Regions from separate parts of the Micromonospora sp. NPDC002389 genome, predicted to be linked through region 3. Evidence: riboswitches for the same ligand, from Rfam matches in the RefSeq annotation. Region 3 holds a riboswitch; each other region holds the start of a gene.
What was found. Region 3 has a riboswitch for S-adenosylmethionine ahead of ABT008_RS27225 (aminotransferase class V-fold PLP-dependent enzyme). Riboswitches for the same ligand answer to the same signal wherever they lie in the genome.
Positions count from the first base shown of each region.

Region 1: another riboswitch for S-adenosylmethionine. It lies ahead of thrC (threonine synthase); the one in region 3 lies ahead of ABT008_RS27225 (aminotransferase class V-fold PLP-dependent enzyme).
Region 2: another riboswitch for S-adenosylmethionine. It lies ahead of ABT008_RS08265 (ABC transporter substrate-binding protein); the one in region 3 lies ahead of ABT008_RS27225 (aminotransferase class V-fold PLP-dependent enzyme).

Region 1 is NZ_JBEOWP010000017.1:76,335-86,722, forward strand. It holds gene ABT008_RS25945 (alpha/beta fold hydrolase) at 1-2,514, shown strand, start outside; gene ABT008_RS25950 (ABC transporter permease) at 2,514-3,413, shown strand; gene ABT008_RS25955 (DUF4232 domain-containing protein) at 3,403-4,095, opposite strand; gene ABT008_RS25960 (DoxX family protein) at 4,495-4,944, shown strand; SAM riboswitch class I at 5,139-5,274, shown strand; gene thrC (threonine synthase) at 5,284-6,570, shown strand; gene ABT008_RS25970 (GNAT family N-acetyltransferase) at 6,853-7,872, shown strand; gene paaN (phenylacetic acid degradation protein PaaN) at 7,925-9,598, shown strand.
Region 2 is NZ_JBEOWP010000003.1:465,187-475,574, forward strand. It holds gene ABT008_RS08250 (urease subunit alpha) at 1-385, opposite strand, end outside; gene ABT008_RS08255 (urease subunit beta) at 456-779, opposite strand; gene ABT008_RS08260 (urease subunit gamma) at 776-1,078, opposite strand; SAM riboswitch class IV at 1,373-1,485, shown strand; gene ABT008_RS08265 (ABC transporter substrate-binding protein) at 1,749-2,591, shown strand; gene ABT008_RS08270 (amino acid ABC transporter permease) at 2,627-3,406, shown strand; gene ABT008_RS08275 (amino acid ABC transporter ATP-binding protein) at 3,403-4,134, shown strand; gene ABT008_RS08280 (BPTD_3080 family restriction endonuclease) at 4,301-7,363, shown strand; gene ABT008_RS08285 (site-specific DNA-methyltransferase) at 7,399-10,050, shown strand; gene ABT008_RS08290 (caspase family protein) at 10,038-10,388, opposite strand, start outside.
Region 3 is NZ_JBEOWP010000019.1:91,238-101,625, reverse strand. It holds gene ABT008_RS27240 (alpha/beta fold hydrolase) at 1-179, shown strand, start outside; gene ABT008_RS27235 (alpha/beta fold hydrolase) at 239-1,075, shown strand; gene ABT008_RS27230 (cyclase family protein) at 1,152-2,105, opposite strand; SAM riboswitch class IV at 2,297-2,417, shown strand; gene ABT008_RS27225 (aminotransferase class V-fold PLP-dependent enzyme) at 2,469-3,695, shown strand; gene ABT008_RS27220 (GMC oxidoreductase) at 3,719-5,563, opposite strand; gene ABT008_RS27215 (hypothetical protein) at 5,566-6,642, opposite strand; gene ABT008_RS27210 (ABC transporter permease) at 6,659-7,480, opposite strand; gene ABT008_RS27205 (ABC transporter permease) at 7,477-8,301, opposite strand; gene ABT008_RS27200 (ABC transporter ATP-binding protein) at 8,302-9,312, opposite strand; gene ABT008_RS27195 (aminoglycoside phosphotransferase family protein) at 9,486-10,379, shown strand; gene ABT008_RS27190 (protoporphyrinogen/coproporphyrinogen oxidase) at 10,368-10,388, opposite strand, start outside.

The DNA of each region.
Region 1 (10,388 bases), on a different contig from region 3:
GGCTTCGGCCGCAGCGGTGGCCAGATCCACCTGGACAGCCCCGACCACGAGGTCCGCGACGCGCAACGACTGCTGGACTGGCTGGCCGAGCGTCCGGAGATCCGGACCGACGCGACCGGCGACCCCCGCGTCGGCGTGGTCGGCGGCTCCTACGGCGGCGCGCTGGCGCTGCTGCTCGCCGCCCAGGACCAGCGGGTGGACGCGATCGTCCCGATGATCACCTGGAACGACCTGTCCCGCTCCTTCCTGCCGGAGAGCACCGGTGGGGAACCGACCGACGGGGTGTTCAAGTCCGGCTGGGCCGGCATCTTCTTCGGTGGCGGCGGCGCCACCGGCTCCGGACCGGCCGGGATCTCCGGCACCGGCGCCGAGTCGCCGGAGGGCGCGCCGGACGCCGGGCCGCCCAGCCCCGCGCCGGGCCAGGGGCCGGGCACCGCCCCGGGCGCCCCGGTCGCCGGTGGCCTGCCCGATCCCTCCTGTGGCCGGTTCGCCGCCGACGTCTGCGCCGCGTACCTGCGCATCGCCGCCACCGGTCAGGCCGACCAGGCCGCCGTCGACCTGCTGCGCCGGTCCAGCCCGGCCGGCGTGCTGGACCGGATCAAGGCGCCCACCCTGCTGGTGCAGGGCGCGGCGGACACCCTCTTCCCGCTCGGCGAGGCCGACGCCAACGCCCGGGGCATCGCCGCCAACGGCACCCCGGTGCGGGTCGCCTGGTTCACCGGCGGCCACGATGGCGGCTCCGGACCGCAGACCGACTCCGACCGGGTGAAGTTCCTGACCGCGCAGTGGCTCGACCACTACGTCGCGGAAACCGGGGACGCACCTGGCGACACCTTCACCTTCTCCCGGATCGCCGGCTTCGACGCGATGGACCGGGGGCTGGTCGCCACCGGCTACCGCACCGACGACTACCCCGGTCTCGGCGGCGACTCCCGCCGTGAGGTGACCGTGGCCGGGCCGCCCCAGCCGGTGGCCAACCCGCCCGGCGGCAACCCCGCCGCGATCTCCTCGGTGCCCTTCGCCGGCTCGTTGAGTTCCCTGCTCAGCGGGGTGGCCGGCGACATACCCGGGCAGCACGCCCGGTTCGAGTCCGAGCCACTGACCGAGGCGGTCGACATCGTCGGCTCGCCCACCGTGTCGCTGCGGGCCGCGTCGAGCAGCGGCGAGGCGGTCCTCTTCGCCAAGCTCTACGTCGTCGACCCGGAGGGGGCGGCCACCCTGCCCAGCGGGCTGATCGCGCCGATCCGGCTCACCGGCCTGCCGGCCACCGTCGACGCCGCCGAGCCGGTCACCGTGACCCTGCCGGCGATCGTGCACCGGGTGGAGGCCGGGCACCGGCTCCGGCTGGTGGTGGCCACCTCGGACCAGGCGTACACCACCCCGATCGAGCCGGCCGTCTACACGGTCGCGGTCGGTGAGACGCCGGTCAGCCTGCCGACGGTCGACAGCGACCCGATCCCCACCGAGGCGGCGCTCTGGCGCTGGGTGCTGGTCGGGTTGATCGCCGCGATCGTGATCGGGCTCGTCGTGCTGGTGGCCGTGCTGCGCCTGCGGCACCGCCGCCAGGACACCTCGATCCATCCCGAGTACGCGGACACCCCGCTGGCCGTGCGCCACCTGCGCAAGGAGTACGCCGACGGCTTCGTGGCCGTCTCCGAGGTGGACTTCGAGGTGCACCCCGGTCAGGTGGTCGGCCTGCTCGGGCCCAACGGTGCCGGCAAGACCACCACCCTGCGGGTGCTGATGGGGCTGACCCAGCCGACGGCCGGGGAGATCTATGTCTTCGGGCACCGGCTGGTGCCCGGCTCGCCGGTGCTCTCCCGGATCGGCGCGCTCGTCGAGGGGCCCGGGTTCCTGCCGCACCTGTCCGGCCTGGAGAACCTCCGGGCGTACTGGCGGGCGACCGGACGGCCGGAGGCCGACGCGCACTTCGAGCAGGCGCTGGAGATCGCCGGGCTGGGCTCGTCGGTGCACCGGCGGGTCCGCAAGTACAGCCACGGCATGCGGCAACGGTTGGCCATCGCCCAGGCCATGCTCGGCCTGCCCGAGCTGCTGGTGCTCGACGAGCCGACCGACGGGTTGGACCCGCCGCAGATCGCCGAGATGCGTCGGGTGCTCCAGCGGTACGCCACCGACGGCCGCGCGGTGCTGGTCTCCAGTCACCTGCTCGCCGAGGTGGAACAGACCTGCACGCACGCCGTGGTGGTCAACAAGGGCCGGATCGTGGCCTCCGGGCCGGTGGAGGACATCGTCGGCGACTCGCCGAGCGTGCTGTTCGAGGTGAGCGACCCGACCGCGGCCCGGGACGTGCTCAACGACCTCGGCGGCGTACGGGTGCTGGACGACGCCGACGGGCACCTGGTGGTGGACACCAACGGCACCGCCCGTAGCGAGGTGGTCGCCGAGCTGGTGCGGGCCGGTATCGGGGTGGACCGGGTGGTGCCCCGGCGCCGCCTGGAGGACGCGTTCCTCGCCCTGGTGGGCGAGAACTCTCGGGGAAGCGGGGACCGGTGATGGCGGGATCGACCGTGCAGCCGACGCGGGAGGAGTCCGGGGTGGCTCCGTCGGGAGCCGCCGCCGGCTACCGGCCGTCGAGGACGCTGCCGTTCGGGGCCGAGTTCCGCCGACAGGCGGCGCGGCGGCGTACCCAGTTGGCGCTCGGCTTCATGGTGCTGCTGCCGTTGATCATTCTGATCGCGTTCCAGTTCGACTCGGGTGACGACGACAGCGGCCGGGGCGAGTTCGGCAGTCTGGTCTCGTTCGCCACCTCCGGCGGGCTGAACTTCACCCTGTTCACCATCTTCGTCTCCGCCTCGTTCCTGCTGGTCGTGGTGGTGGCGCTGTTCTGCGGTGACACGGTGGCCAGCGAGGCGAGCTGGGGCAGCCTGCGCTACCTGTTGGCGGTGCCGGTGCCCCGGGCCCGGCTGCTGACCGTGAAGCTGCTGGTGGCGCTCGCGTACTCGGCGTTCGCGCTGGTGCTGCTCGCCGGCACGGCCCTGCTGATCGGCACCCTCCGGTACGGCTGGTCACCGCTGCGCAGCACGGTCGCCGCGCAGCTCGAACCCGGCGAGGGGCTGCTCCGCCTGCTCGCGGTGCTCGGCTATCTGGCGGTGGTGCTGCTGGTCGTCGCCGGTCTGGCGTTCCTGCTCTCGGTGGTCACCGACGCCGCGCTGGGTGCGGTGGGCGGTGCGGTGCTGCTGTGGATCCTCTCCAGCATCCTGGACCAGATCACCGCGCTCGGCGCGATCCGGTCGTTCCTGCCGACCCACTACAGCACCGCCTGGCTGGGGTTGCTCTCCACGCCGGTGCAGACGGACGACATCGTCCGGGGTGCCATCTCGGCGATCTGTTACGCCACCCTCTTCTGGGGACTCGCCTTCTGGCGCTTCACCCGCAAGGACATCACCAGCTGAGTGCGGCGTCGACGCCGCCGTCCGTCCGGTCGGCGGGCGTCGGCGTCGAGGCCGTTCGCTCCTTCCAGGCGCTGACTCCGATCCGGCCGGTGTTGCCGAGGTCGATCGGCCCCTCCATGTCGAGGTCCTGCGCCGGCTGTCCGGTCACTGGAGCGATCTCCAGGCGCGCGGCGTCGGTGGCGACCACGGTCGGATCGTCGACCAGGTTGCGCCAGATCACGGCTGCTCCGGCCGCGTCGCCCGGGCCCAGCACCAGCGGCCGGGGTGGGGCGTCGAAGCCCGAGGCGATCCCTGCCGCCCCGGGGACCACCCGAACGGTGATCCGTGCCCCCTCGCCGTCGTAGAGCCGCAGCGCCGGGTAGCCGTGCAGCCGGTACGGCTGGTCGCCGCAGTTGACCAGCTCCACACCCATCGCCCGGAGCCCCATCGCCGCGTTGACACCGAGGTAGCGGATCAGTACGCCTGATTCGGGACAGACCTCCGGTCCGTCCGGGCCGGTCGGGGTCGGTGCCGGCGCCGCCGCCGTGCCGGTCGGTTCCGCCGGGGCGTCACCCGGCCCGCCGCCCTGCCCGTCGACCGGTGCGCAGCCGGCGAGCATCGCGGCAGCGGTCAGCAGTGCGACGAGCCGAGGACGCCGGCCGGCCGGGCCCGCGTCGCCGTATCTCGTGGTGGTAGTCGGCATCGATCCCCCGTGGATGTCTCGCATCGGTTCATCGTCGCATCGCACCTTTCGATCGCCGGATAGGGAACCGGTGCCCCCGGGTGGGCGGCTCGTGGCGGCGTCGCGGGACCGGGCACCGCTCGGCGTACCGGCTGGTGGGACGAAGGTGGCCGCCTCCAGACCCGTCTGGGCGGCCGGCCCCGGCCGGTGGGGGCGCAACATGTTGCCGTCAGATGTCCACCGTGTACAGGGAGACTTACGGAGGGTGACCAAAAGGATCATCGTCGCGGGGGGTTTCTTTGGAAGTTCCAGTCGCTACCATCGATGTGGGAGCGTTCCCAAAGGAAGAGATTGCATCGACAAATATTTATCAGTCCCGCATTCTGGTTGCCCTCGTCCATCCACAATGGAGGTTCCGGAATGCGTACTGACCGGTTCGGCGGGCCGGCCCTGTCCCTGTTCCGCATGGTCATCGGCCTGCTGTTTCTCTGCCACGGCTTGTCATCCCTGTTCGGCGTCTTCGGCGGCGCCCGGGGGAGCGGCGAACCCGTCCCGCTCGGCACGTGGCCGGGCTGGTGGGCCGCTCTGATCCAGGCCGTCTGCGGCGCCCTGGTGCTCGTCGGTCTGTTCACCCGACCGGCGGCCCTGGTGGCGTCGGGCTCGATGGCCTACGCCTACTTCGTCGTCCACCAGCCCGAGGCGCTGCTGCCGCTGCGCAACCACGGTGAGCTGTCCGTGCTGTTCTGCTGGTCGTTCCTGTTGATCGCGGTGCTCGGCCCGGGTAGCTGGGCGCTGGACAACCTGCTGCGCCAGCGCAACGGGGCCGCACTGGACGTGAAGGCGGCCGAACGCAGGTCCGTACCGGCCTGATCCGGCTGGTGCGGCGACCAGGTCGACGCTCGTGCGCGACCCTGGACCGGGTCTCCTCCGGCACCGCCGGAGTCGTCCGGTCCAGGGTCATCGCGGTCTTTCAGGCGGTGGCGGCGGTGAGGAATCGCTCACAGGCTGAGATCGAACGCTGACGAGCGCGCCGGGATTGCCTAGACTCGGCGGCACAACTGAATACCTCATCCAGAGGGGCTGAGGGATACGGCCCGACGACGCCCCGGCAACCACCCCGCGCGCTCATCGCTGAGCGTCCCGTGGGGCAGGTGCCAATTCCGTCCCCGCCGCAGGGTGCGATGTGGGGGAAGATGAGAGGACTCGGACATGACGTCGACGCTCGCCCCTACCGGGATCGACACCACCGCCAGCCCCGCCCGCGCCTTGGTCTGCCGTGCCTGTTCCGCCCGCTACCCGCTGGCCGCACAGCACGCCTGTTACGAGTGTTTCGGCCCGCTGGAGGTCGACTACGACCCGGCGGCCCTCGCCACCGTGACCCGCGAGCAGATCGAGGCGGGCCCGCAGAACATCTGGCGCTACGCGGCGCTGCTCCCCGCCGGCCAGGACCCGGCCACCCGGGTCACCCTGGACCCCGGTTTCACGCCGTTGGTCGCCGCCGACCAGCTCGCCGCCGAGCTGGGCATCACCGGCCCGCTCTGGATCAAGGACGACAGCGCCAACCCCACCCACTCGTTCAAGGACCGGGTCGTCTCGGTCGCGCTGACCGCCGCCCGGGCACTCGGCTTCTCCCGGTTCGCCTGCGCCTCCACCGGCAACCTGGCCAACTCCGTCGCCGCCCACGCGGCCCGGGCCGGTACCCCGTCGGTGGTCTTCATCCCCAGTGACCTGGAGCAGGGCAAGGTCGTGACCACCGCCGTCTACGGCGGTGACCTGGTCGCCATCGACGGCTCGTACGACGACGTGAACCGGCTCTGCGGCGAGCTGGTGGAGACCGACGAGTTCGAGGACACCGCCTTCGTCAACGTCAACGTCCGGCCGTATTACGCCGAGGGCTCCAAGACGCTCGGCTACGAGGTCGCCGAGCAGCTCGGCTGGCGGATCCCGGCCCAGGTGGTCATCCCGATGGCCTCCGGTGAACTGCTCACCAAGGTCGACAAGGCGTTCAGTGAACTGGTCGAGATCGGCCTGGTCGAGGCGCCGGCCGGTGGGTGGAAGGTCTTCGGTGCCCAGTCGGCCGGCTGTAACCCGATCGCCACCGCCCTGCACGGCGGCGGCGACACCATCACCCCGGTCAAGCCGACCGGGATCGCCAAGTCGCTCAACATCGGCGACCCGGCCGCCGGCCTGTACGCGCTGGAGGCGGTACGCCGTACCGGTGGCTGGATGGACTACGCCGACGACGACGAGATCCGGGCCGCCGTGCGGCTGCTGGCGCGTACCACCGGGGTCTTCGCCGAGACGGCCGGCGGGGTGACCGTCGCGGTGCTGCGCAAGCTGGTCGAGTCCGGAAAGCTGGACCCGACCGCCGAGACGGTGGTCTACAACACCGGCGAGGGGCTCAAGACGCTCGACGCCGTCGCGGGCGAGGTCGGGCCGACCCACCGGATCAAGCCGTCGCTGCGGGCCGCCCGCGACGCCGGACTGCTCGGCTGAGGCACACCGCGAGCCCGTCGGCCGGGTGGCATGTTGCACGCCGACCGATCCGCCGGGTAACGGGCTTTTAGCGGTGAGTGCAGAAAACACGCCGTCGAGTACTTGACGGCAGGAACCGGGCGGCGCAAGATGCTTCGTGCGGGAGGGCGTTTCGCCGTAGACTTTCAGTCTTTACGACCCAGCGCCGGAGGCGTTGTGCGATCGTCCCTCCCGACCAAGCTTTCCGAAGGGGCCGGCGAATAATCGCTGGCCCCTTCGTTCGTCGTCGCGCAGGCTGCGGACATGGCCATCACCATCACCTCCTTCGGTGCCGACGACGAGTCGGCCATCGAGCAGGCGTTCCGGGTCGGCGCCGACTACTGCGCCACCGACCTGCCGGACTACCCCCCGTTCAGCCGGCAGCGGTTCATCTCGTTGTTCCGGCAGCCGATGCCGGGCACCGAGACGCTCGCCCTGCTTGCCCACGTCGACGGCGTCCCCGCCGGCTACCTGCTGCTCGACCTGCCGCAACTCGACAACACCGAGAACGCCTCCGCCGAACTCGTCGTGCATCCGGACCATCGCCGCCAGGGAGTCGGTCGGGCGCTGTTCGAGCACGGCCTGCGCCTGCTGCGTGAGCGCGGACGCAAACGGGTCAGCGCGATGAGCCGGGCGCACCTGCGCGACGAGCCCGACCGGCCCGGCCCGGCCACCCGGTTCGCCGCCACCGTCGGCGCCGTCGACGCCCTGGCCGACGTACGGCGGCGACTGCACGTCGCCGAGCTGGACCAGGCCGCACTGGACACGATGCTGGCCGACGCCCGGTCCCGGGCCGCCGACTACGAGGTGCTGTTCTGGCGCGGGGGTACGCCGGACGACCTGATCGCCGACGTCGCGTACCTGGACGGACGGCTGCTGGCCGACGCGCCAATGGGTGACCTGGCGTGGGAGCCCGAGCAGGTCGACGCGGAGCGGGTACGCGGGACCGAGCGGGCGCTCGAAGCGCGCGGCAAGCGGCGCTACCACGCGGGCGTACGGCACCGGGAGTCCGGTCGACTGGTCGCCTGGACCCTGCTCGACATGTCACCGACCGCCGACTGGCACGCCTTCCAACAGATCACCATCGTCGACCCGGAGCACCGGGGGCGCCGCCTCGGCCTGCTCACGAAGATCGAGAACCTTCGTCACCTGCTCGCCCACGAGCCCGCCGTCCAGGTGATCGACACCTTCAACGCGGACAGCAACGACCACATGATCACGATCAACGAGCAGCTCGGTTTCCGGGTGATGGACCGGTGGAGCAACTGGCAGCTCGACGTCTGAGGTGTGACACGCCCCTACTGATCCCGGGGCTTCCTGTTGCATGATGGCGGGCATGACGGAGACCCCGCACCCCCTCTACGACAGGCACGCCGACACCCTCGACCGCGCGCTGACCGCGATCACGGAGCGCGGGTACTGGTCCGCCTATCCGGAATCACCCAGCCCCCGGGTGTACGGCGAGACCGCGGCTGCCGACGGCAAGGCCGCCTTCGAGGCGTACCTGGGTGGAGACTTCCCGCTCGACCAGCCGGGCGACGGCGACCGGGTCGCGACCGAGACCAGCCCGTTCGGCGTCCCATTGGACGTCCGCTACCCGCACGCCACCGCCGACCAACTCGTCACCGCCGCGTCCGCGGCGCTGCCCGCGTGGCGGGACGCCGGGCCGCAGGTGCGGGTCGGGGTCTGCCTGGAGATCCTCGACCGGCTGCACAAGCACGTCTTCGAACTGGCCAACGCCGTGCAGTTCACCAGCGGACAGGCGTTCGTGATGGCCTTCCAGGCCGGCGGCGCCCACGCGCTCGACCGGGCGCTGGAGGCCGTCGCCTACGCGTACGCGGAGATGACCCGGCACCCCGGGACCGCCGCCTGGGAGAAGGCCGCCGGCAAGGGCGACCCGCTGCGGATGACCAAGACGTTCCACGTGGTGCCGCGCGGCGTCGCCCTGGTGATCGGCTGCAACACGTTCCCGACCTGGAACTCGTACCCGGGCCTGTTCGCCTCGCTGGTGACCGGCAACCCGGTGGTGGTCAAGCCGCACCCGCGCGCGGTACTCCCGCTGGCCGTGACGGTGCGCTACGCCCGGGAGGTGCTCGCCGAGGCCGGTTTCGACCCGAACCTGGTCCTGCTCGCCCCCGAGGCGCCGGGCGAGAAGCTGGCCTCGACCCTGGCCCTGCACCCGGCGGTCAAGATCGTGGACTTCACCGGCTCCACCGAGTACGGCGACTGGCTGGAGACCAACGCCCGCCAGGCGGCGGTCTACACCGAGAAGGCCGGGCTCAACACCGTCGTGGTCGACTCCACCGACGACTTCGCCGGCATGTGCCGCAACCTCGGCTTCACCCTGACGCTCTACAGCGGCCAGATGTGCACCACCTCGCAGAACATCCTCATCCCCCGGAACGGCATCGACACCGACCAGGGACACAAGAGCTTCGACGAGGTGGCCGCCGGAATCGCCGCCGCCGTCGGCAAGCTCACCGCCGACCCGGCGCGCGGGGTCGAGCTGACCGGCGCCATCGTCAACGACGGCGTCCTGGACCGCCTCGACGAGGTCACCAAGGTCGGTACGCCGGTCCTGGAGTCGCGTACCGTCACGCACCCGTCGTTCCCGGACGCGGTGGTCCGTACGCCGACGGTCGTCAAGCTGGACGCGAGCGAGACCGCGACCTACTCGCGGGAGTGGTTCGGACCCATCTCCTTCGCCATCGCCACCGACTCCACCGCGCACAGCCTCGACATCCTCCGCGCGACCGTGGGGGAGAAGGGCGCGCTCACCGCCGCCGTCTACTCCACCGACGAGGCGGTGCTGGACGCCGCCGAGAACGCCGCGATCGAGGTCGGGGTGCACCTGTCCGGCAACCTCACCGGCGGCGTCTTCGTGAACCAGTCGGCGGCGTTCTCCGACTTCCACGGAAGCGGGGCGAACGCGGCGGCGAACTCGGCGCTCACCGACGGCGCGTACGTCGCCAACCGCTTCCGCATCGTGCAGAGCCGGCGGCACGCCTAAGGGGTGTGGGTTTCGATTGCTTGCGGTGTGGGGTTCCGGGTGCTTGCGGTGGGGGGTTCCGGGTGCTTGCGGTGGGGGGTTCCGGGGCAGCCCGACCCGCTCCGGGCGGTCAGGCTTGATCCCTGCGCGGGTCGGGCTGCCCCGGAACCCCGGTGAGTCACCGTCAGAGCATGAGCTGAGCTGATCGGCGGACGGGTCAGGGCTGTCGTCCGCGTTGTGCGGTGGCTCGGGACCCGGGTTCTGCTCAGGCTTGGGGCGGCTCGGCTCGGCTCGGCTGGGCTTGGCTTGGCTGGGCTGGGCTGACTCTGCTCGGTTTGCTCGGCTCTGCGCGGGCCGGGCCCAGTCGATCGGGGCGGGCCGAGTCGGTCGGGCGGGCTGGGCCGGGCCGAGTCGGGCGGGCCGGGCCCAGTCGGTCGGGGCGGGCTGGGCCGGGGCGGGGCGGGCTGGGGCAGGGTGCTGGGGACGGTGCCGGCGGTACTCCAGCCTGCCGCCTTTGCTCTGCTTCACTCCACGCAACACTTCCAGGAGATCGTGCTGGTTCTGGGCAATTGTCATGGCTTTGCCAGTGCGGTATCTGCCAAGAGGAACGGATCGCCCTGTTCGTTGCGTGGGTTGAAGCAGAGCAAAGGCGGCGCAGGGGACCTGGCGCACGCCGTATCCGCCGGGACATCCTGGCCGGTCCGCCACCCCGCGACCGTCGTCGCCGAGCAGGAGTTGGGCCGAGCGGTAGTTGGGGGTTGCAGGGGCAGGCCGAGTAGAGGTTGGAGCAAGCAGGCAGAGGGCGAGCAGG
Region 2 (10,388 bases), on a different contig from region 3:
GGATCCGGCCGTTGCCGGCGATCACCTCGGTCGCTGGACCGATCACCAGATCCGGGTGCACACCGTCCATGGTGTCCGGGTTGCCCGCCCGGCCCAGCGCGACGATCCGCCCGTCGCGTATCCCCACGTCGGCCTTGACCACGCCCCAGTGGTCGAGGACCACCGCGCCCGTGACGACCGTGTCCAGGGCGCCCTCGGCCCGGGTGGCCCGGGACTGGCCCATCGACTCGCGGATCACCTTGCCGCCGCCGAAGACCGCCTCGTCGCCGCCGGCACAGTGGTCGTGCTCGACCTCGATCAGCAGGTTCGTGTCGGCCAACCGGATCCGGTCGCCGGTGCTCGGCCCGTAGAGCGCGACGTAGCGCTCCCGCTCCACCAGGCTCATGCCGCCGCTCCGCTGCGCTGCGCGCCGCCGCCACATGTCCCGAACCGATGATTCGCTCGCTGACGCTCACTCATGCTTCTCGTCCTCCGTCCAGCGGGCCGGCGCACTCGCCGCGCAGGCCGGGCACGATCCGCGCGCCGCGCAGTGGCACCAGGTCCACGGTGCGGCTCACGCCCGGTTCGAAACGCACGGACGTCCCGGCCGGTACGGCGAGACGCTGTCCCCAGGCGGCGGCCCGGTCGAAGTCCAGGGCCGGGTTGGCCTCGGCGAAGTGGTAGTGCGACCCGACCTGCACCGGTCGGTCGCCGGTGTTCACCACGAGCAGCGTGGTCACCGGACGCCCGGCGTTGATCTCCACCGGCCGGGGCGCCGGCAGGATCTCCCCGGGGATCACGGGATCGGGTGGTGCACCGTCACCAGCTTGGTGCCGTCCGGGAACGTCGCCTCCACCTGCACCTCCCTCAGCAACTCGGGGATGCCGTCCTGCACGTCGTCCCGGGTCAGGACGGTGCGGCCGGAGGCCATCAGGTCGACCACGGTCGCCCCGTCGCGGGCGCCTTCGAGCAGGAAGGCGGTGAGCACCGCGACGGCTTCCGGGTAGTTGAGGCGCAGGCCGCGCTCGCGGCGACGCCGGGCGACGTCCGCCGCCACGTGGACGAGCAGGCGGTCCTGCTCGTGGGGGGTGAGATACACGGGGTGCTCCCGGTGGGTGTCCGCGCCCCCGGACACCGTCGGCCCGGCGCCTCGACGCGCCGACCGCCGGTCGGGGTTCGCCCGCCGGTCCCGACCGCCACGTGCGCGGGGCCCGGGGTTTCCACCTCCCCGGTCCGCGTGACGGACCACCGGCGGTGTCGGGTCGGATGCGGACCGCACCGCCCACCGCTGAGCAGACCGTAAGGGATCACGCGGGCGGCGGGCAACACCCCGCGTGAGGGTCGTCATAACGGGTGGACGCTGCCCCGTCACCGGCTGCTAGCCTCGGCGACAGGTCAAGAGCGCCAGCGTCAAGCCCCGGCTCGCTGGCCGGCAACCCTCGTCCGCGCAGGGGTGCCCCGGGTGAGGACCAGGCATCGGAGCGACCTCCGGTGCAAGCGTGGCCTGGTGTCCCAGGTCATCACGACCTCGAGGAGAACCATGGCGTACCCCGATCGACCTGTGGCCTGCCTGGGCCTGACCCGGCGCCGGCACGTCGACATGATGCGGGTGTGCAGCGCCGCGTGTAGCTGACCGCGTCGCTACCCGGCCGCCGACCCACCCGGTCGGACGAGCACCTCGTTCCCTTTCCCACCCTTCGCGGTCCGTCCCACGGCGGACCGTCGGCGTGGCACGTGCGTGCCCGCCGTCGCTCGATCAGGAGACACCTGTGCGCTTCCTTCCTGCCCTCACCCGGGCCGCCGCCGTCGGCGTCACCGCCGTGCTCGCCGCCACCGCCCTCACCGCCTGCGGCGCGGACGGTGACACCGCCGACAACCCGTACAACCTGCTCCAGCCGGGGGTGCTGCGGGCCGGCACGCTCACCGACGCGCCGCCGAACGTCTATCTCAAGGACGGCGAGTTCACCGGGTTCGACAACGACCTGCTGGTCGCCGCCGCCGACAAGCTCGGGCTGCGGGTGGAGTTCGTCGGCACCGACTTCTCCGGGCTGCTGGCCCAGGTCAACAACCGCAAGTTCGACGTCGGCAGCTCCTCGATCACGATCACCGAGGCGCGGAAGAAGACGGTCGACTTCGGCAACGGCTACGACTTCGGGTACTTCGGGCTCGACGTGCCCGCCGGCTCGACGCTGGCCAGCTTCGACGAGTTGTCCGGCAAGCGGGTGGTGGTCGTGCAGGGCACCGTCCAGGACGACTACGCCACCGGGCGTGGCCTCGACCCGGTGCGGGTGCCGGACTACAACGGCGCGATCAACCAGCTCAAGGCCGGCACCGCGGACGCCTGGATCGCCCCGGCCGAGATCGGTGAGAAGACCGCCGCCGACAGCGGCGGCAGGATCAAGGTCGCGGCGAAGGAACTCAGCCCGGCACCCACCGCGTACGCCGTGGCCAAGGGCAACGACCCGCTGCGCGAGGCGCTGAACCGGGCCCTGGACGAGGTCATCGCCGACGGCACCTGGACCCGACTCCAGGAGCAGTACTACCCGGGTCGGCCCATCCCGGCCGACTTCACCCCGGGCAGCGGCGACGTGTCGGCGCCGGCCGCCTCCTGAGGTAGGACGACGAGCGAGTAGGGCGGAGGTTGACCGTGGATCCGTTGCGCACCCTGTGGGAGACGTTCTTCGACTGGGAGTCGATGCGCGAGGCGCTGCCCGAGATGATCACCGTCGGGTTGCCGAACACGCTGATCCTGGCGGTCACCGCCGCCCTGCTCGGCTCGGCCATGGGCATCGTGCTGGCCGTCGCGGGCATCTCGCGTACCCGCTGGTTGCGGTGGCCGGCCCGGGTCTACACCGACGTGTTCCGTGGCCTGCCGGCGGCGGCGACGATCCTGCTGATCGGGGTCGGTCTGGCGCCGTTGGGCATGCAGGTGTGGGGACCGAACCCGTACCCGCTGGGGATCCTGGCGCTGTCGCTGATCGCGGCGGCGTACATCGGGGAGATCTTCCGCTCCGGCATCCAGTCGGTGGAGGCGACCCAGGTGGAGGCCGCTCGCGCGCTGGGTTTCTCCTGGTGGGAGGCGATGCGGGTGGTGGTGATCCCGCAGGGTGTCCGGCGGGTCCTGCCAGCCTGGGTGAACCAGCTCATCGCGCTGATCAAGGACTCCAGCCTGGTCTACTTCCTCGGTCTGCTGGCCAGCCAGCGGGAGCTGTTCCGGATCGGGCAGGACTACGCGGCCAACACCGGCAACCAGTCGGCGTTGCTGCTGGCCGGGCTCTTCTATCTGACGCTGACCGTGCCGCTGACGCACGTCGTCAACTGGATCGACCGACGGCTGCGGCACGGCCGCCCGGCCGGACCGGCCGGTGACGACCCCGACGACCTCGACCTGGCGCTGCCCGGCGCCGCCGGAGGCAACCAACGATGAGCACCTCGGTCAGCCTGAGCCTGCGCGACGTACACCTGGCCTTCGGCCGTCACCAGGTGCTGCGCGGGGTGGACCTGGACGTCGCACGCGGCGCGACCGCCTGCGTGATCGGCCCGTCCGGATCCGGCAAGTCGACGCTGCTGCGTACCGTCAACCGGCTGCTCGAACCGGACCGGGGCGACGTGTTGCTGGACGGCCGCAGCGTGCTGCGCGACGACCCGGACGCCCTGCGGCAACGGGTCGGCATGGTGTTCCAGCAGTTCAACCTGTTTCCGCACATGAGCGTGCTGCGCAACATCACCGTCGCGTTGCGGCGCATCCGCAAGCTCGGCGAGGACGAGGCGGTGGCGGTGGCGCGTACCCACCTGGACCGGGTGGGGCTGGCGGCGAAGGCCGACGCCCGGCCGGCGCACCTGTCCGGCGGGCAGCAGCAGCGGGTGGCCATCGCCCGGGCGCTGGCCATGCAGCCGCAGGTGATGCTCTTCGACGAGGCCACCTCGGCGCTGGACCCGGAGCTGGTCAAGGGCGTGCTGACGCTGATGGCGGACCTCTCGTCGCAGGGCATGACCATGGTGGTGGTGACCCACGAGATGGGTTTCGCCCGCGAGGTCGCCGACACCGTCGCGTTCATGGACGCCGGGGTGGTGCTGGAGGCCGGCGAGCCGGCCTCGATCTTCGAGTCGGCCGAGCATCCGCGTCTGCGCCGGTTCCTGTCCCAGGTTCTCTGACGCGAACGCAAGCACTCCAACATCACCCTCCGGCACGGGAGGATGCGCACCGCGTAGCGTCGACCGCCTTCGGAACGCCACAACAGGCTCCTCAGCCTCGATATCTAACGGCCGGTATAGGCTGTCGCTCGAATCTGCAACATCCAACTCAACCGGGAGGTCAGCGTTGAGCGACCGGGTCATCGACAACCCGATCATCAACTCGCCATACGGCCGCCCCACCCGCCACTTCGCCTTCGACCGGGACGGCATCACCGACCGGGTCGAGGAGCAGCGGCGGCCGTCGAGCTTCTTCATCCCGGTGCCGCGACCTCGCAAGCGGGGACAGCAGCTTGAGTTGCAGGTCTTCACCGAAGACGACATCAAGCCCAACAAGCAGGTCAATGATGTCCGGGAACGGGTCGACGCGTGGCGGACGGCGGGCTGGCCCAACGTCACCCCGGTGACCCGCCGCCTGCTGGAGTACTGGAGCGATCCGGAGCGGGACAACAAAATCCTGTTCTGCCAGCGTGAGGCGGTCGAGACGGCGATCTTCCTTGCCGAGGGAGCGACCAAGTGGCAGGGAAGTTGGATCAACAACGATCTGGACGCGCACAACGCTGAGCACAACAACGGTCTGCCACGAGCCGCCCTCAAGATGGCGACCGGCACCGGCAAGACGGTGGTGATGGCCATGTTGATCGCGTGGCAGACGATCAACAAGGTCCATGCGCCGTACGACAGGACCTTCGCGAAACGGTTCCTCGTGGTGACCCCCGGCCTCACCATCCGCGACCGGCTGCGGGTCCTGCTGCCCGAGGATCCGGGCAACTACTACCGCGAGCGTGATCTGGTGCCGGCCGAGTTCGCCGACGACCTCGGCCAGGCAAAGCTGGTCATCACCAATTTCCACGCCTTCCAGCTCCGCGAAACCCGCTTCGGCCGCAACGCGACCGGAAACACCAAGGCACTGGTGGCGCCCGGTCGACCCGACCCGTTCCGGGAGACCCCAGCCCAGATGGTCACCCGGGTGCTGCGCGAACTCGGCGGATCGTCGGAGATCGTTGTCTTCAACGACGAGGCACACCACTGCTACCGGGGACGTGCCGGTGAGCCAGAGCCGGACGCCGACACCGTCGAGGATCTGCGCGGCGACGAGCGCAAAGAGGCTGCCGACCGGGCCGAGGAGGCCCGCATATGGTTCAGCGGCCTGGAAGCGGTCCGCGCCAAGGTCGGCATCAAGAGGGTGTACGACCTCTCTGCGACCCCCTTCTTCCTAGCCGGATCCGGCTACCGGGAGGGCACGCTCTTTCCCTGGGTGGTCAGCGACTTCTCGCTGATCGACGCCATCGAGGCCGGCATCGTCAAGATCCCCCGGGTACCGGTCGACGACGACCGGGTCGCCAACCGCGTGACCTACCTGAATCTCTGGCAGGAGATCCGCGACGCCCTGCCCAAGGGCGGACGCCGATCCCACCAGGACTTCACCGCAGCGGATCTACCTGGCGCGTTGACCGCCGCCCTGCACAGTCTCTATGGCTCCTACGTGTCAGCGTTCGAGGCGTGGGAGAAGTCGGAGGCTGCCGCCCACGGGCAACCGCCACCCGTCTTCATCGTCGTCTGCAGCAACACGACAATCTCGAAGGCCGTCTATGAGTGGATCGGCGGCTACGACCGTGAGCAGGCCGGACATCTGCTGCCGACCGCCGGACAGCTACCCCTGTTCAGCAACGTGGCGGACGGGCAGTGGCTGCACCGGCAACAAACGATCCTGGTCGACGCTGCGGAGTTCGAGTCCGGCAGCCTGTCACCGGAGTTCCGCCGTACCGCAGCACGAGAGATCGCGGAGTTCAAACAGGAGTACGCCGAGCGTTTCCCCGGCCGGAGCGCCGACGACATCGGCGACGCGGAACTGATGCGGGAGGTGATGAACACCGTCGGCAAACCGGGGAAGCTCGGTGAGCCGGTGCGGTGTGTCGTCAGCGTCTCCATGCTGACGGAGGGCTGGGACGCCAACACGGTCACCCACATCCTGGGAGTGCGGGCCTTCGGCACGCAACTGCTCTGCGAGCAGGTGGTCGGCCGGGGCCTGCGGCGACGCTCATACGTCGCCGATGAGAACGGCATGTTCACTCCCGAGTATGCGGATGTCTACGGCGTTCCGTTCCAGTTCATCCCCACGGTGGCGGTGAGCCGGGAACTGCCGATGAAGCCGGTCCGCAATGTGCGGGCCGAGCCGGACCGCGACGCGGCGAAGCTTGAGATCACCTTCCCGCGGGTGGTCGGATACCACCTGGAGATACCCGACGCGCCACTGGTCGGCGATTTCAGAGATCCCGACCTCAAGATGGTCTTGTCTCGACAGGACCTACCGACGAAGACCATGGTGGCGGGACAGGTCGGCGAGGAGGATGTGCACGATCTCGAACGGTTGAAGCGCCTCCGTGGACAGTTCGTCGCCTACCGACTGGCCAGTGAAGTACTGAGGCGCAAGTTGCGCACCGGAGACGGCGACCTGCGGCCGTGGTATTTCCCGCAGGTGCTGGAGATCGCTCAACAGTGGCTCCGTCGATGCGTCGACGTCCGGGACGACCAGGCAGTCGGTCTGATCCTGCTTCGGGAGGCCGAGGCGGTAGAGAAGGTCTGGCAGTCGATCACCTGGCAGGGCGGCCGGCGGGAACGGTGGGTGCTGCCGGTGCTGCGGACGGCGGACCCGGTCGGCACCACTTCGAGCGTCGACTTCCGAACGACCAGGGAGGTCTGGCCGACGGACCCGCGACGGTGCCAGGTCAACCTCGTGACCCTCGACGGTAAGGACGGAAACGCCTGGGAGCGGGCCGTCGCCCAGGCTATCGAGTCGCTGCCGGAGGACCAGGTCGCCGCGTACGTCCGCAACGACCACCTCGACTTCTTCATCCCGTACGAGCACGCCGGGCGGAGCCGGAAGTTCTACCCGGACTTCCTGGTGAGGCTGGCCAGTACCGGCGATGAGATCACCCGGACCCTGATCGTGGAGGTGTCGGGCGGTCGCAAGTCGCAGTCCGAGGCCGCGCAGAAGGCATGGGCCGCCCGCAATCTCTGGGTGCAGGCGGTCAACAACAGCGGCCGGTTCGGGCGCTGGAGCTTCTGCGAAATTCGTGACCCGACCACCGCCAAACGCGACCTTCGACCTGCCATCGATGCGCTGTTCGCCCTGCAAGGCGCGTCGGCGCTCACCGACGCCGCACCCGCCGACGAGGAGTTGGTCTGATGCCCCCGAGGAGTCGCAAGCCCACCGTCAGCAACGTGCCGGTGCAGGCGATCGCGCACCCGACGGAGCGTCGGGTGCATCTGCCGACAGCGGACGGCCAGGAGTTCGTCTCGCCTGACGCCGCCCGGATCGAGCAGGTCAAGAAGGAGCGCGATCCGAGTCTGGACCCGCAGCTCGTCTGGATCGGCAAAGAGGAACAGGACGCCGAGGACCTGGTGGTCGAGGCCCCGCCGATCTACGTCCAGGAGAAGGTCGCCCCGCGCACCCTGGTCGAGGAGTTGCGCAGGGCCAGCGAGAAGTCCCGCCCTCGGGAGAACGAACAGCTCGGTCTCTTCGCCGACGACTACGCAGACTTCGACGGGCTGGACAACTGGCAGTCGGTCGAGTACTACCAGCACGAGGCCAACTGGTCCAACCGCATGATCCTCGGCGACTCGCTGCGCGTCATGGCGTCGCTTGCCGAGAAGGAGCGGCTGCGCGGCAAGGTCCAGATGATCTACATCGACCCGCCGTACGGCATCAAGTTCGGCTCCAACTGGCAGATGTCAGCCCGCAAGCGGGACGTTAAGGACGGCAACCTCGCGGACGTCACCCGCGAGGTCGAGCAGATCAAGGCGTTCCGGGACACCTGGGAGTTGGGCATCAACTCCTACCTGGCCTACCTGCGCGACCGGCTGATCGTCGCCCGGGACCTGCTCACCGAGTCCGGCAGCGTCTTCGTCCAGATCGGCGACGAAAACGTCCACCTCGTCCGCTGCCTCCTCGACGAAGTCTTCGGCCCGGAGAACTTTGTTTCCCAAATTTGCGTAGCCAAGACGGCCGGATCAAGCAGCGAGTTGCTTGCAGGGGTTGCCGATTACATCATTTGGTTCGGCAAGGACATAAAGCACACTTACTATCAACCACTCTACAGCTTGAAGACTCCCGGCGAAAGCGGAGCACTTTCCTACAACTACGTTGAGGAAGCGGACGGAACGCGACGACGTAGAACTGCGAAAGATGCCGACCGGCGCGACCTCCGCGCTCTCACCTTCGACAACTTCACAAGTCAACGACCTCCAGGCAACTTCCCGATTGAATTCCAAGGCCAGACCTATCGACCCACGCCGGGATTTTGGAAAACGGGAGAAGGAGAACCCGTTGAACGGCTTGTGCGAGCTCGACGACTGGCCGTAACAGGAAAGACTCTCCGCTACGTTAGATACCTCGACGATTTCCCCGTCACCACTCGATCTAACGTTTGGACGGATACCGGGACTGGCAGCTTCACTGAGGCGAAGACCTACGTAGTACAGACGGGCACGAAAATCATCGAGCGCTGCGTCCTGATGACCACTCGCCCTGGCGACCTCGTTCTTGACCCGACCTGCGGTTCAGGGACCACCGCATACGTGGCTGAGCACTGGGGTCGGCGGTGGATCACCATTGACACCTCGCGGGTGGCGATCACGCTCGCGCGGCAGCGGCTGGTCGGTGCGAAGTACCCCGCCTACCTGCTCGCCGATTCTGTTGAGGGTCGGGCCAAGGAGCGCGAGCTGTCCGGCACCGAGGCGGCCCCTACACCGCCCGGCCATGACATCCGCAAGGGCTTCGTGTACGAGCGTGTCCCGCACGTGACGCTCAAGTCCATCGCCAACAACCCGGACATCAAGGAGGGCATGAGCCGCAAGGAGATCGACGCGGCGATCGCCCGGCACGCCGAAACCGAACTGCTCTACGACCGGCCATACGAGGACAAGAAGCGCATCCGGGTGGCGGGCAAGTTCACCGTGGAGAGCCTGTCACCGCATCGGTCGGCAAACTTCTCGATCGGCGAGGAGCAGACCGAAGGAGGCGATGTCAACGCCTACGTCAAGACGATCCTGGACAACCTGACCAAGGCAGGTGTACAGAACGGCTGGCGTAACGAGCGGCTGGAGTTCGCCTCGCTGAACCCGTACCCGGGCAAGTTTGTCCACGCGGAGGCCGCGCGACGCAACGACGACGAGGGCACGTCGGCGCGGATCGCTGTGAGCGTGGGCCCTCAGTACGGCACAGTGGACGCCGACTTCGTCAAGTACGCGGCGCGGGAGGCACTCAAGGGTATCGGTTTCGACCTGCTGCTGGTGTGTGCGTTCGGCTTCGATGGGCGGGCCAGCGAGGCAGCCGGCGAGTTCGCTCCGGAGGGCGACGACTTCGCAACGGTGGCGGAGCAGCGGCAGCTCGGCCGACTTCCGATCCTGCTCGTCCGGATGAACGCCGACCTGGCCATGGGTGACACGCTGCTCAAGAAGACCGGAACGGCCAATCTCTTCACGGTCTTCGGCGAGCCGGACATCGCCATCGACCCGGTGCCGGATGGGCTCGTTGTCGAGATCCGTGGCGTTGATGTCTACAACCCCACCACCGGGGAACTGCGGCCGGACAACGGCGTCGGCGACATCGCACTGTGGATGATCGACACCGACTACAACGAGGAAGAGTTCTTCGTCCGGCACATCTACTTCGCCGGGAGCGAAGGCAAGCCGGACGGGCTGGACCCGTACTCTCGGCTGCGCAAGGCGCTGCGCGCGCAGATCGACGAGTCCGCCTGGTCCAGCCTCTACGGCCACCACTCGCGCCCGTTCCCTCGACCCAAGTCACGAAAGATCGCGGTGAAGGTGGTCAACCACTATGGCGACGAGGTGGTCAAGGTCTACGAAGTCTGAGCAGGCGAGTAGCCGTACTCGGCCAACCGATTCCGGGCGATGTCGAGTTCCTCCTCGGTGAAGAGCCCGGCGAACCGGTCTTGCAGCACCACCGCCTCGACTGCGAGGTCGAGTCTGCCCTTCTCCCACAGGGTGGTGAAGCCGCTGGAGACCGAACTTGCCCTGATTAGCCGGCGGGCCGCCTCAAGCCCGCCTACTTGCTGCACCATCTGTAGGAAGTAGCCCGCGTTGTAGTTCAACTCCTTCTTGGCCCTGCGGTAACCATCCAGCATGGCTGCGTGGAACTCGGCGGCCACCTTCGGATCGCGCTCGTTCGCCACCCGTTCGCCACTCGTGGC
Region 3 (10,388 bases):
CGTCCTGGTTCGTCTCCCCGGAACGGGACCTCGCCATCCCGATCGAGGTGTTCCGCTTCATGGCCGAGCGCGCCAACGCACGGGAGGCCGTCGAGGTGGCCGGCGCCTCGCACGCGCTTCCGACGTCGCAGCCGCAGGCGGTGGCCGACGTCATCCTCCGCGCCGCGACTGCCGTCTGACATCTCGTCCATACCCGACACCCGGCCTGCCGGCCGCATCCGATCGAAAGGATCCACCCATGAAGATCAACCTTGCCTTCCTGTCGAGGCGCGTGGCCCCCTGGACGGCCGTCGCCGCAGGAGTGGCGGTGGCCGCGCTGGTCGCCGGTTCCGCGCAGGCGGTGGCGGGGCACCGCCCCTGGACCAAGCCCACGGTGGTGTTGGTCCACGGCGCGTTCGCCGACTCGTCGAGCTGGAACGGCGTCATCACGCACCTGAAACGGGACGGCTATCCGGTGGTCGCGGCCGCCAATCCGCTGCGTGGCCTGCACGCCGACGCGGAACACCTGCGCAGTGTGCTGGACAGCGTGCGGGGCCCGATCGTGCTGGCCGGTCACTCCTACGGCGGATCGGTGATGAGCGAGGCCGCCGACGGCGACACCGACGTCACCGCACTGGTCTACATCGCGAGCTTCGCCCCGGAGCAGGGGGAGAGCACCTCGGCCCTGGCCGCGAAGTTCCCGGGCGGGCAACTGGGACCGGCCCTGGACTCCGTGCCGGTGTCGATCCCGGGCGCCGGTCCGGGCACCGACCTCTACATCAAGCAGGACCAGTTCCGGCGGGTGTTCGCGGCCGACGTCCCACGGAACGTCACCGATCTGATGGCCGTCACCCAGCGGCCGATCACCAGTGCCGCGCTGGACGACACGGCCACCAGGACGGCGTGGAAGTCCATCCGGTCCTGGTTCATGGTGACCACGCAGGACCTGGCCATCCCGGCCGACTCGATGCGGTTCATGGCCGAGCGGGCCGGGTCGCACACCGTCGAGATCACGGCCTCCCACGCGGTCACGGTCTCGAAGCCGCATGCCGTGGCCGATCTGATCGACACGGCGGCCCGCGCCACCACGCGCTGACCGACCGAGCCTGTTCGCAACACCCGTCCCCCGTCGGCGGCGCGCTGGGATCAGCGCGCCGCCGACGGCGTACCGGTCAGAACGTGGCGATCGGGTTGACCGGGCTACCGGACGTCCCGGCCAGGCGGACCGGCGCGACGGCGAGCTGGAAGTCCCACTGACCGAGGTCGGCGGCGGTCGTCGCGCACGCCTCCAGGTCGCAGTTGTCGAGCAACCACAGACCCATCGCGACGAGGCTCACGGTGTGCACCGGCATCAAGACGTCGTCGTATCCCGACGGCTGGACATCCTGCGGAGTGTCCGCGCCGATCAGTGCGACCTGGCGCTCGTGCAGCCACGGCAGGCAGGACGCGTGCCAGCCGGCCTGGGTGACACCGCCGGCCGTACCGCCCTCGTGGCGGACCCGACCACGGCCGGTCCGCAACAGCACCGCGTCGCCGGACCCCACCCGTACGCCCTGCCGGCGCTCGGCCTCCTCGAGATCCTCGGGGAACACGGCCTGCCCCGGCTCCCACCACGGCACGTCCCGGGCCCTCGCCACGTCCAGCAGGACACCACGGGTGACGATCCCGTTCGCCGCCGCCGTGACGGCCGCCCACGCCGACCCCGTCGCGGCGTCCACCAACGCGTGCGACCGCCCGTTGTACATCACGCCGTCCCAGAAGATGTGACACGGCGAGTCGAGGTGGGTGACGGTGTTGCCGTGGAACGAGAGGCTGAGCCGCTCGGACGAGAAGCCCCAGCGCCGGTCGGCGTGGAAGGCGGGCGGCATGTTCTCGGCACCCGGCATGTCGGCGGCACACGGGCACGCCGTCGTCGACCGCTCCATCTCTCCCGGCACGGCGACCTCCCACGCGCACGACACGCTCCGGCCGTGGCGTACGGCCCGCGCCGCCGCCAACCGGACGTCGTCGGTGATGTGGTTGAGCGTGCCGAGCTGGTCGTCGTCGCCCCACCGACCCCAGTTCGACAGCGTGTCGAAATACCCGAGCACGTCCTCCTGGGTGGGCCTCGGCCGCTCTGCCGTCATCGAAGCATCGACTCCTCCGGTCACGCGGTCGCCGGACACCGCAGGCAGGCTATCCCGTCCCTCCCGCACACCTGCCACACCGCGCCGGGAGGGACGACGCAAGGGACCGTCCGGTGTCGTACGAACAGGGACGTGCCGGGTGCGCGAAGCGCTCTGGCGGAGGCACTCGCCGGTGTGGCAGCATCGGCAGCGGTCATGAGTGTCAGCGTCAAGGCCCCGGCCTGCTGACCGGCAACCCTCGTACATCCGCGGTGGGGTGCCTCCGGGTGAGGACCAGGCCGCCGGCGATCGCCGGAGAGGCAAGCGCGGACCCGCACGGGTCCACTGTCACAAAGGACCAGTGTGCCCACGATCGCTCCTGCCGTGCTCGGCGACGACCTGCCTGTCCGCCTGTCCGACGGCACCACCGTCACGTACGCCAACCTCGACTACGCCGCCACCGCGCCCTGTCTCGCCACGGTCGCCGACGCGGTCACCGAGCTGCTGCCCTGGTACGCCAGCGTGCACCGGGGTGCCGGCGCCGCCTCGCGTCGGTGCACGCTGGCATACGAGCAGTCCCGCCAGACCGTCGCGGACTTCCTCGACGTCCGGCCGGACGACCACGTGATCTTCACCCGGAACACCACCGACGCGATGAACTTGCTCGCCCGGGCACTGCCACCGCACACCACCGTGGTGACCTGGGCCGGCGAACATCACGCGAACCTCCTGGCCTGGCCGAACGTGCACCGACTGCCGGTGCCCACCGACCTGCCCGAGGTGACGTCCGGGCTGACCCGTGCACTGGCCGACCTGGCCAGCGCGGGGCCGGTGCTGGTGGCGGTCACCGGCGCGTCCAACGTCACCGGAGAGGTCTGGCCGATAGCCGAGATCGCGGAGATCGCGCATCGACACGGCGCGCGGATCGTCGTCGACGCCGCCCAGTTGGCCCCGCACCGCGCGGTCTCCATGGCCGGCGCCGACATCGACTACCTGGCGCTGTCCGGGCACAAGCTGTACGCGCCGTTCGGCGCGGGGGTCCTGGCCGGCCGCGCCGACTGGCTCGACGCCGCCGACCCGTACCTGTCCGGCGGCGGGGCCACCAGGCACGTCGGCGACGATCCCGCCGAGGTGCAGTGGCAGACCGGCCCGGCTCGCCACGAGGCCGGCACACCGAATCTGCTGGGCGCGGTGGCGCTCGCCGCCGCCTGCGCCACGATCTCCGCCGCCGCGCCGGACGTTCTCGCCCGCCACGAGCAGGAGCTGCTGACCCGGTTGCGCGACGGGCTCGGCACCCTGCCGCAGGTGGCGGAGCTGCGCACGTTCGACGTCGACCACGACCGGGTCGGCATCGTCAGCTTCACGGTCGCCGACCGGCAGGCCGCCGACATCACCCACCGGCTTTCCGCCGAGCACGGGATCGGCGTACGCGACGGCTTGTTCTGCGCCCACCCGCTCACCCGGAAGCTGCTGGCCGGCGCCGCCGAGCGGCTCGGCCGCCCCACCGACGGGTACGCGATCCGGGCCAGCATCGGCATCGGCACGACCGTCGAGCACGTCGACCGGCTCCTACGCGGGCTACGCGAGGTCGTGACCTCGACTGCGGAGTAGTAAGCCGTCTTCGCGGTGTGCCGTCAGGTGCTCAGGTGCGCGGCGAGGCGCAGCGCCAGCGCCGCCAACGTCAGCGTCGGGTTGGCCGCCGGTGAGTTGGGGAAGACGGACAGGTCGCAGACGTAGAGGTTGCGGTGGCCGACGACGCGTAGGTCCTCGTCGACGACCCCCGGCCGCTCCCGGCCCGAGGTGCCGCGACCCATCCGCATGGTGCCGACCTCGTGCGACACTCCACCGAGCGGAGCCCAGAGCTGCTCGTACACCTCGCCGCCGAAGGCGGACACCACGTCGGCGGTGATCTTGTCGAGGGCGTCCTGGACCTGGCGGGCGCGCGGGCTGGGATGGATGCGAATGGTGGGCAGCGCGGCGGGCTTCACGCCGTCCGGCCGGGACTCGGTCCGGGTGACGGCGTTCTGCTCGACCAGCGGCGCCTCGACCATGAACACCAGCTCGCCCGGCATCTTCCCGTCGACGGTGGCCAGGTTCGCGCCGGTGAACTCCAGGGCGTTGACGAAGCGGAACTGGTTCAGGTTCGCACCCAGGTCCAGCGTGACGCTGTACGGGTGGACGGGTTCGACGTCGGCGGCGTCGGTGAGTTGCCGGGAGACGGTCTTGCTGGAGTCGAACCGGCTGTACCAGTCGCCGCCCTGCCGCACCCAGAACTTCACCACGTGGATGGGGTGGTCGGTGATGCCGCGCCCGACCAGCGGATTGTCCTCGGCGAGGCCGGACGCCTGGGCGACGGTGGCAGTGCCGACCGTGCCGGCGGCCAGCACCACCACGCCGTCGTCGGCCAGTCGGTAGGTGCGGTCCCGGCCGGCCAGGTGGTCGTACGCGACCACACCGGTGACCTCGTCCGCCGCCCGCTCGACCCCGACCACCTCGTGGTTCAGGTGTACCCGCAGGTTGCCGAAGCGGTCGTCCTGCATGGCGCGGCTGAGCAGCAGTTCGGCCGCCGACCAGATACCCGCCGGCACCGCCCCGGGGACCGGGCCGCAGTACTCGATCGCCATCGGCGGATCGAAGTGCCGGAACTCGGCCAACGCCGGCAACTCCCGCAACTTTGCCTTGACCATCGTCTGGTACGACGACGGGACCAGGGGAGTGACGCGGGTCAGTTGCTCCGCGCGGTCGTACCAGACGTCGCACAGCTCGTCGCGGACCGTCTCCGGCCAGTCGCGGAACTCCCAGCGGTGCATCCGGGGTGCCGAGGCTCCCCAGAAGAGGGTCCGGCCGCCGAGGTTGAAGCCCTGGGCGATCCGTGCCCTGGCGCTCTCGGTGTCGGCGGCCCGCCAGCGCCGTCGCCCGAAGGCACCCCAGTGGTGGAAGATGTTGGGGTACACGTCGGGACCGACCGGTTGGTACCGGGCCAGGTTGCCGGTGTGCGTACCGAACAGGTAGCTGCCGGCCTCCAGCAGCAGGACGCGCGGTGGTCGGCCGCCCCGCCACGGCGTCTCGGCGAGTTGGTACGCCAGGGTGCCGCCGCCGGCGCCGGAGCCGACGACGATGACGTCGTAGCGCTGGTCGGAGTCCGGGTCGCCGGGGAAGAAGTGCCGGGCGACGTGCGTCTCGCCGACGAGGATGTCGTGGTGCCGTGCGAAGTGGACCCGCCCGTCGATGCGGCAGGTCGGGGCGGCCAGGTCGGCGGCGGTCAGGTGAAGCGGCCCGTCGAGCTGGGGGTCACCGTCGAGGAGGACGACGACGTCGACGCCGTCGGGATGCGCCGCCGGATCGAGCGTGGTCGTCCAGTCGCCGGGCGGCTCGTCGTACCGGAAGTCCTGCGTGCCGCCGCCGACGATCCGCAACCGGAGGTGGTCGTCCGGCCGCAGCGCCGGCATCCGCAGGACCACCGTGCACACCGCGTCCATGCTCACGCTCCGTCACCCCCTCTCGCTCCCGCCGGCATTCCCTCGCGGTCGTGCCGGTGATCCGTGTCCGACTCCCGGGTCCGATGGCGCCGGATCTCCTCGACGGCCTGCCGCAGCACCCGCACCTCGGTGTCGAAGATCCGCTCCAGGCGCGGCATGGCCTCCTCGTCGAACCGGGAGGACCGTCCCTTCTGCTCGTGCCACAGCATCCCGTTGCGCAACGCCACCGCGTCGGTCTGCATCGCACGGCAGTCGTCCACCAGCGGGGACAGTGCCGGGGCGAGTTCGGCCAGACGGACGAAACGCTCCGTCATCAGCCGCTTGTGCTCCCACAACACGTGCAGGTACCGGATGTCGTACGCGGCGTCGCCGGTGAGGTAGTCGCGCAGATATCCACGGATCGGCGCGTAGGAGTCGACACCGTACGCCCGGTCCCACTCCTCCTGGAGCATGTCGACCCGGCGGCTCGGATTGGCGCCGGACAGGTACTCCTCGAACGCGCCGCCCACCACGTGCAGCCGCATCCGATAGCTGGCGTCCGGGCGTACCCGGTAGAAGTAGACCTGGAAGCAGTCGTTCTCCACCTCGTCCAGGCTCGCGTACGCGCGGGCGACGTCGTCCTGCCCGACCGTGGTGGTCCGCAGCGACCCGTTGGCCGTGTAGCCGTAGATGGTGAAGGTGCCCTCGTCGTCGTCGACGCCGCTGAGCAGCACGTCGTGGGTCTGGTGCCACTGCTGGTAGGGCGCCCGGCCGGGCAGGTGGTGCTCGTCCAGGTTGAGATAGGGGTAGTAGCCGGCACCGATGGAGTCGCGGCAGAGCGCGACGATGTCCCCGCCGACGCAGGCGACCCACTCGCGGCTGGTCCGGACCACCTCCAGCCACGGACTGACCGCGTAGTCGTAGAGATAGAAACCGAACGGCACCGGCGAGTCCGGCGCCTTCGGATCGAAGGCGACGTGGATGTAGTTGCTCAGGATCCAGTCCCGGGCCCGGGCCTCGGTGGCCAGGATCGCCAACGGGAAGGCATAGAACTGGTAGCCCCGCGCCAGCGGCTCACCGAGCGGCAGCTGTCTTCTCATACCGATGCCTCTCCTCTCAGCTACCGGTCATCTCGTACCGGCGGATGCCCATGCTCCAGATGCCGTAACCGACGCACAGCGCGCCCGCCGCCACCAGCGGGGTGAGCCAGACCAACCGGCCGTCGCCGCCGAGCAGGAATTCCACCGGGATGTACGCCGTGAACGCGAACGGCAGCACCCACGTCAACACGTGCCGCAGCACGCCCGGGTAGATCTCCAGCGGAAACGCGGCGAACTCGGAGAGCTGGTTGGCGGCGTGCATCGCCGGTTGGCTGGTGATCGTCCAGAAGGCGATCGAGGCGAAGATGAGCTTGATCCCGGTGTAGATCAGCGTGCCGCAGACGACCAGACCGGCACCGACCAGGACCATCTCGGCGTCGACGTCCAGCCCCAGCCGTCGGCCCGCGTACCCGAGCAGCGCGAACCCGACCAGCAACTCGCCGAGCGCGTCGGGCCAGAAGAACCGCTCCGACAGGACGCTGAACAGCGGGTTCACCGGCCGGATCAGATGCCGGTAGAAGTCGCCGCTGCGGATCAACTGCCAGGCGACCACCCACAGGTAGTCGGTGAAGAGCCGGTCCAGCCCGCGCGGCAGCAGCGCGAAGCCGAGCAGGAACAACACCTTGTCCAGTGACCAGCCGCCGACCGTGGGCACCAACTGGAAGATGCTGCCGATCAGCAGGACCTGGACGCCGACCCGGAGCAGGAAACCGACGCCGCCGAGCAGGAAGTCGGTGCGGTACGCCACGAGCCGCCGGAGGCTGACCCCGCCGAGGAACCAGGTCAGCCGCGCGTAGCGCAGCGGGGAACGGCGCGGCGTGCGCGCGGGGCGGGTCATCCGCCGAGCACCTGTACGCGTCGGACGAACACCCGCCACAGCAGCGCGCACGCGCCCGCGAGTAGCACCGCCCAGCCCACCTGACCGGCCAGGATGACCGCCGCGTCGGACGCGCCGTCGTAGCGGCCGGTCAGCAGGCGGACCGGCGCGTACACCATGGACTGGAAGGGCAGGACCGAGGCGACGGCGGCCAGCGGCGCCGGCATCAGGTCGAGTGGTACGAGCTGACCGGCGAAGAACACCACGACGCTCTCCTTGACGATGCGGATGCCCCAGATGTTGGTGGTGACGATGCCGCAGAGCCCGACCAGCATGTTGAGGCTGAACGCGATGACCGCCGAGGACGGCACCGCCGCCAGGAACAGCAGCAGGTCCACCGGGGCCGGGGACTGCAGGGGAAAGAGCACCGCAAAGATCAGCAACGTGGGCAGGCCCACCATCAGCAGATTCGTGATCAGCACCGGCAGTGCGGTGAAGATCCGCATCACCGGGTAGCTGACCGGGCGGATCAGCGCGACGGCGATGTCGCCGCGCAGGATGTCCTGCCCGATCTCGCTGTCGACCTGGTTGGCGTGCAGCACGCCGAGCACCTGGGCGGCGATCAGATAGGTGGTGATGCCCTCGATCCCGAAACCGCCGGGACCCGCGTCGGGGCTGGCCGCATAGACCGCACGCCACAAGAAGACCACCACCGCCGTACTGGTCGCCGTGGTGGCCAGGCTGACGAAGAAGCTCGCCCGGTACTGCAGGGTCGCCTGCAGGCCGCTGACCGCGAACGGCAGGTAGCGGCGCAGACGGGGAGAGCGGACACCGACCGTCATTCAGCCGTGCTCCGCCGGCTGACGACCACCGTAGATCTCCCGCAGCACCGTCTGCAGGTCCGGCTCCGGTGCGAAACAGTCGGTCACGTCGAAGCGGTGCAACACCCAGGTGAGTACCTCCCGGGCGGTGAGCCGGTCGACGGGGAAGTCGATCGTCACCCGCCGTTGGTCGTCGACGGTGACGGTGGTGCCGGTCAGTGCCTCCTCGATCTGGGCCGCCACCTGGTCGGGCGACTCGTCTCCCCGATGGTCGAAGTGCACCGCCCGGTGGCGGGCCGTGCGCAGCAGCGCCGCGAGCGTGCCCTGGTGCACGATCCGGCCCTGGTCGACCACCAGCACCTGGTCGCAGATGGCGGAGATGTCACTGATGTCGTGGCTGGTGAGGAAGATCGTCGTGCCGTGTTCCCGGTTGATCTGGTTGGCCAGCGACCGGACGGCCTCCTTGAGCACCAGGTCCAGACCGATCGTGGGTTCGTCCCAGAAGACCACGGCCGGGGTGTGCAGCAGGCTGGCGGCGATCTCCGCGCGCATCCGCTGCCCGAGGCTGAGCTCCCGGATCGGGGTGTTGCCCAGCGCGTCGATGTCGAGCACGTCCCGGAACAGCGACAGGTTGCGCCGGTAGACGGCCTCGTCGATGTCGTAGATGTGTTTGAGGATCCGGAAGGAGTCCGGCACCGACAGGTCCCACCACAGTTGGCTGCGATGGCCGAACACGACACCGATGTTGCCGCTGTTGCGGACACGTTCGCGGTACGGCTCGATCCCGTCGACCGTGCACCGCCCGCTGGTCGGGGTCGTCACGCCGGTCAGCAGCTTGACCGTGGTGGACTTACCGGCACCGTTCGCCCCGAGGTACGCCACCCGGGTCCCGGCCGACACCTCGAAGGAGACCTCGTCCACCGCGGTCACCGTGGTGTGACGCCGACTGAACAGGGTCCGCAGACTGCCCAGGACGCCCGGCTCGCGCTCGTACCGCCGGAACGTCTTGGAGAGCCCCTCCGCCCTGATCACCGCGCGTCGGCCCGGCCGCGAACACCCGTCGTGACGGCGGATCGGCCCGGTCGAATCAGCATTGCCAGACGATATGGGGTGGCCGTCGAGCGGGCAATACCCATTGATCGCCGTCCCCGGTCGCGGCTGACCGCCGTGAATCGGTTGATCATGCCCTCTGTTATCGTGACTCGATGCAGGCGGACGCGGTGATCGCGATCGACGAGGCGGAACGGATCGCCCACGCGACCGGACAACGGGTGGTGCACGCGGTCCGCGTCCGGCGCGGATACTCCAACAACCGACGATGGCTCGCCCGGCTCGACGACGGACGCACCGTCTTCGTCAAACACGCCGACGACGAGCCCGGCGCGATCTGGCTGCGCCGCGAACACGCCGTCTACCGGCAACTGCACGCGCCGTTCATGCCGGAGCTGCTCGGCTGGTACGACGACGGTGAGCTGCCCGTACTCGTGCTGGAGGACCTCTCCGCCTCGACCTGGCCGCCGCCCTGGTCACCCGAGCAACTCCGGGCGGTCCGGGACACGCTCGGTGACCTGGCGTCCCGCCCCGCCATCGACGGTCTGGTCCCCGCCTCGCACACCCAGTACGGCCAGGGCGGCTGGCCCGAGATCGCCCGCGACCCGGCGCAGTTCCTGGCGTTGCGGGTCTGTTCCCCGCAGTGGCTGGACAAATGCCTGCCCACCATTCTCGACGCCGCCGACTTCACCGGCATGGACGGCGACTCGGTCACCCACCTCGACGTCCGCAGTGACAACCTCTGCTTTCGCGGCAGCCAACCGGTGCTGTTCGACTGGAATCATGCCGCCCTCGGCAATCCGCAGTTCGACCTCGCATTCTGGCTGCCCAGTCTCACCCTGGAAGGTGGGCCGCAGCCCGCAGAGGTGCTCACCGATCCCGACCCGAGGGTGGTCACCCTGGTCACCGGCTTCTTCGCCAGCCGGGCCGGTCTGCCGTTCCTGCCGAAGCTGCCGCTGGTCCGCGAGTTCCAGCTACGCCAACTCCAGGTCGCGCTGCCGTGGATGACTGCGGTGCTGGGGCTGCCCCCGGCGGAGTCAGTCGACTGAGCTGCCGGC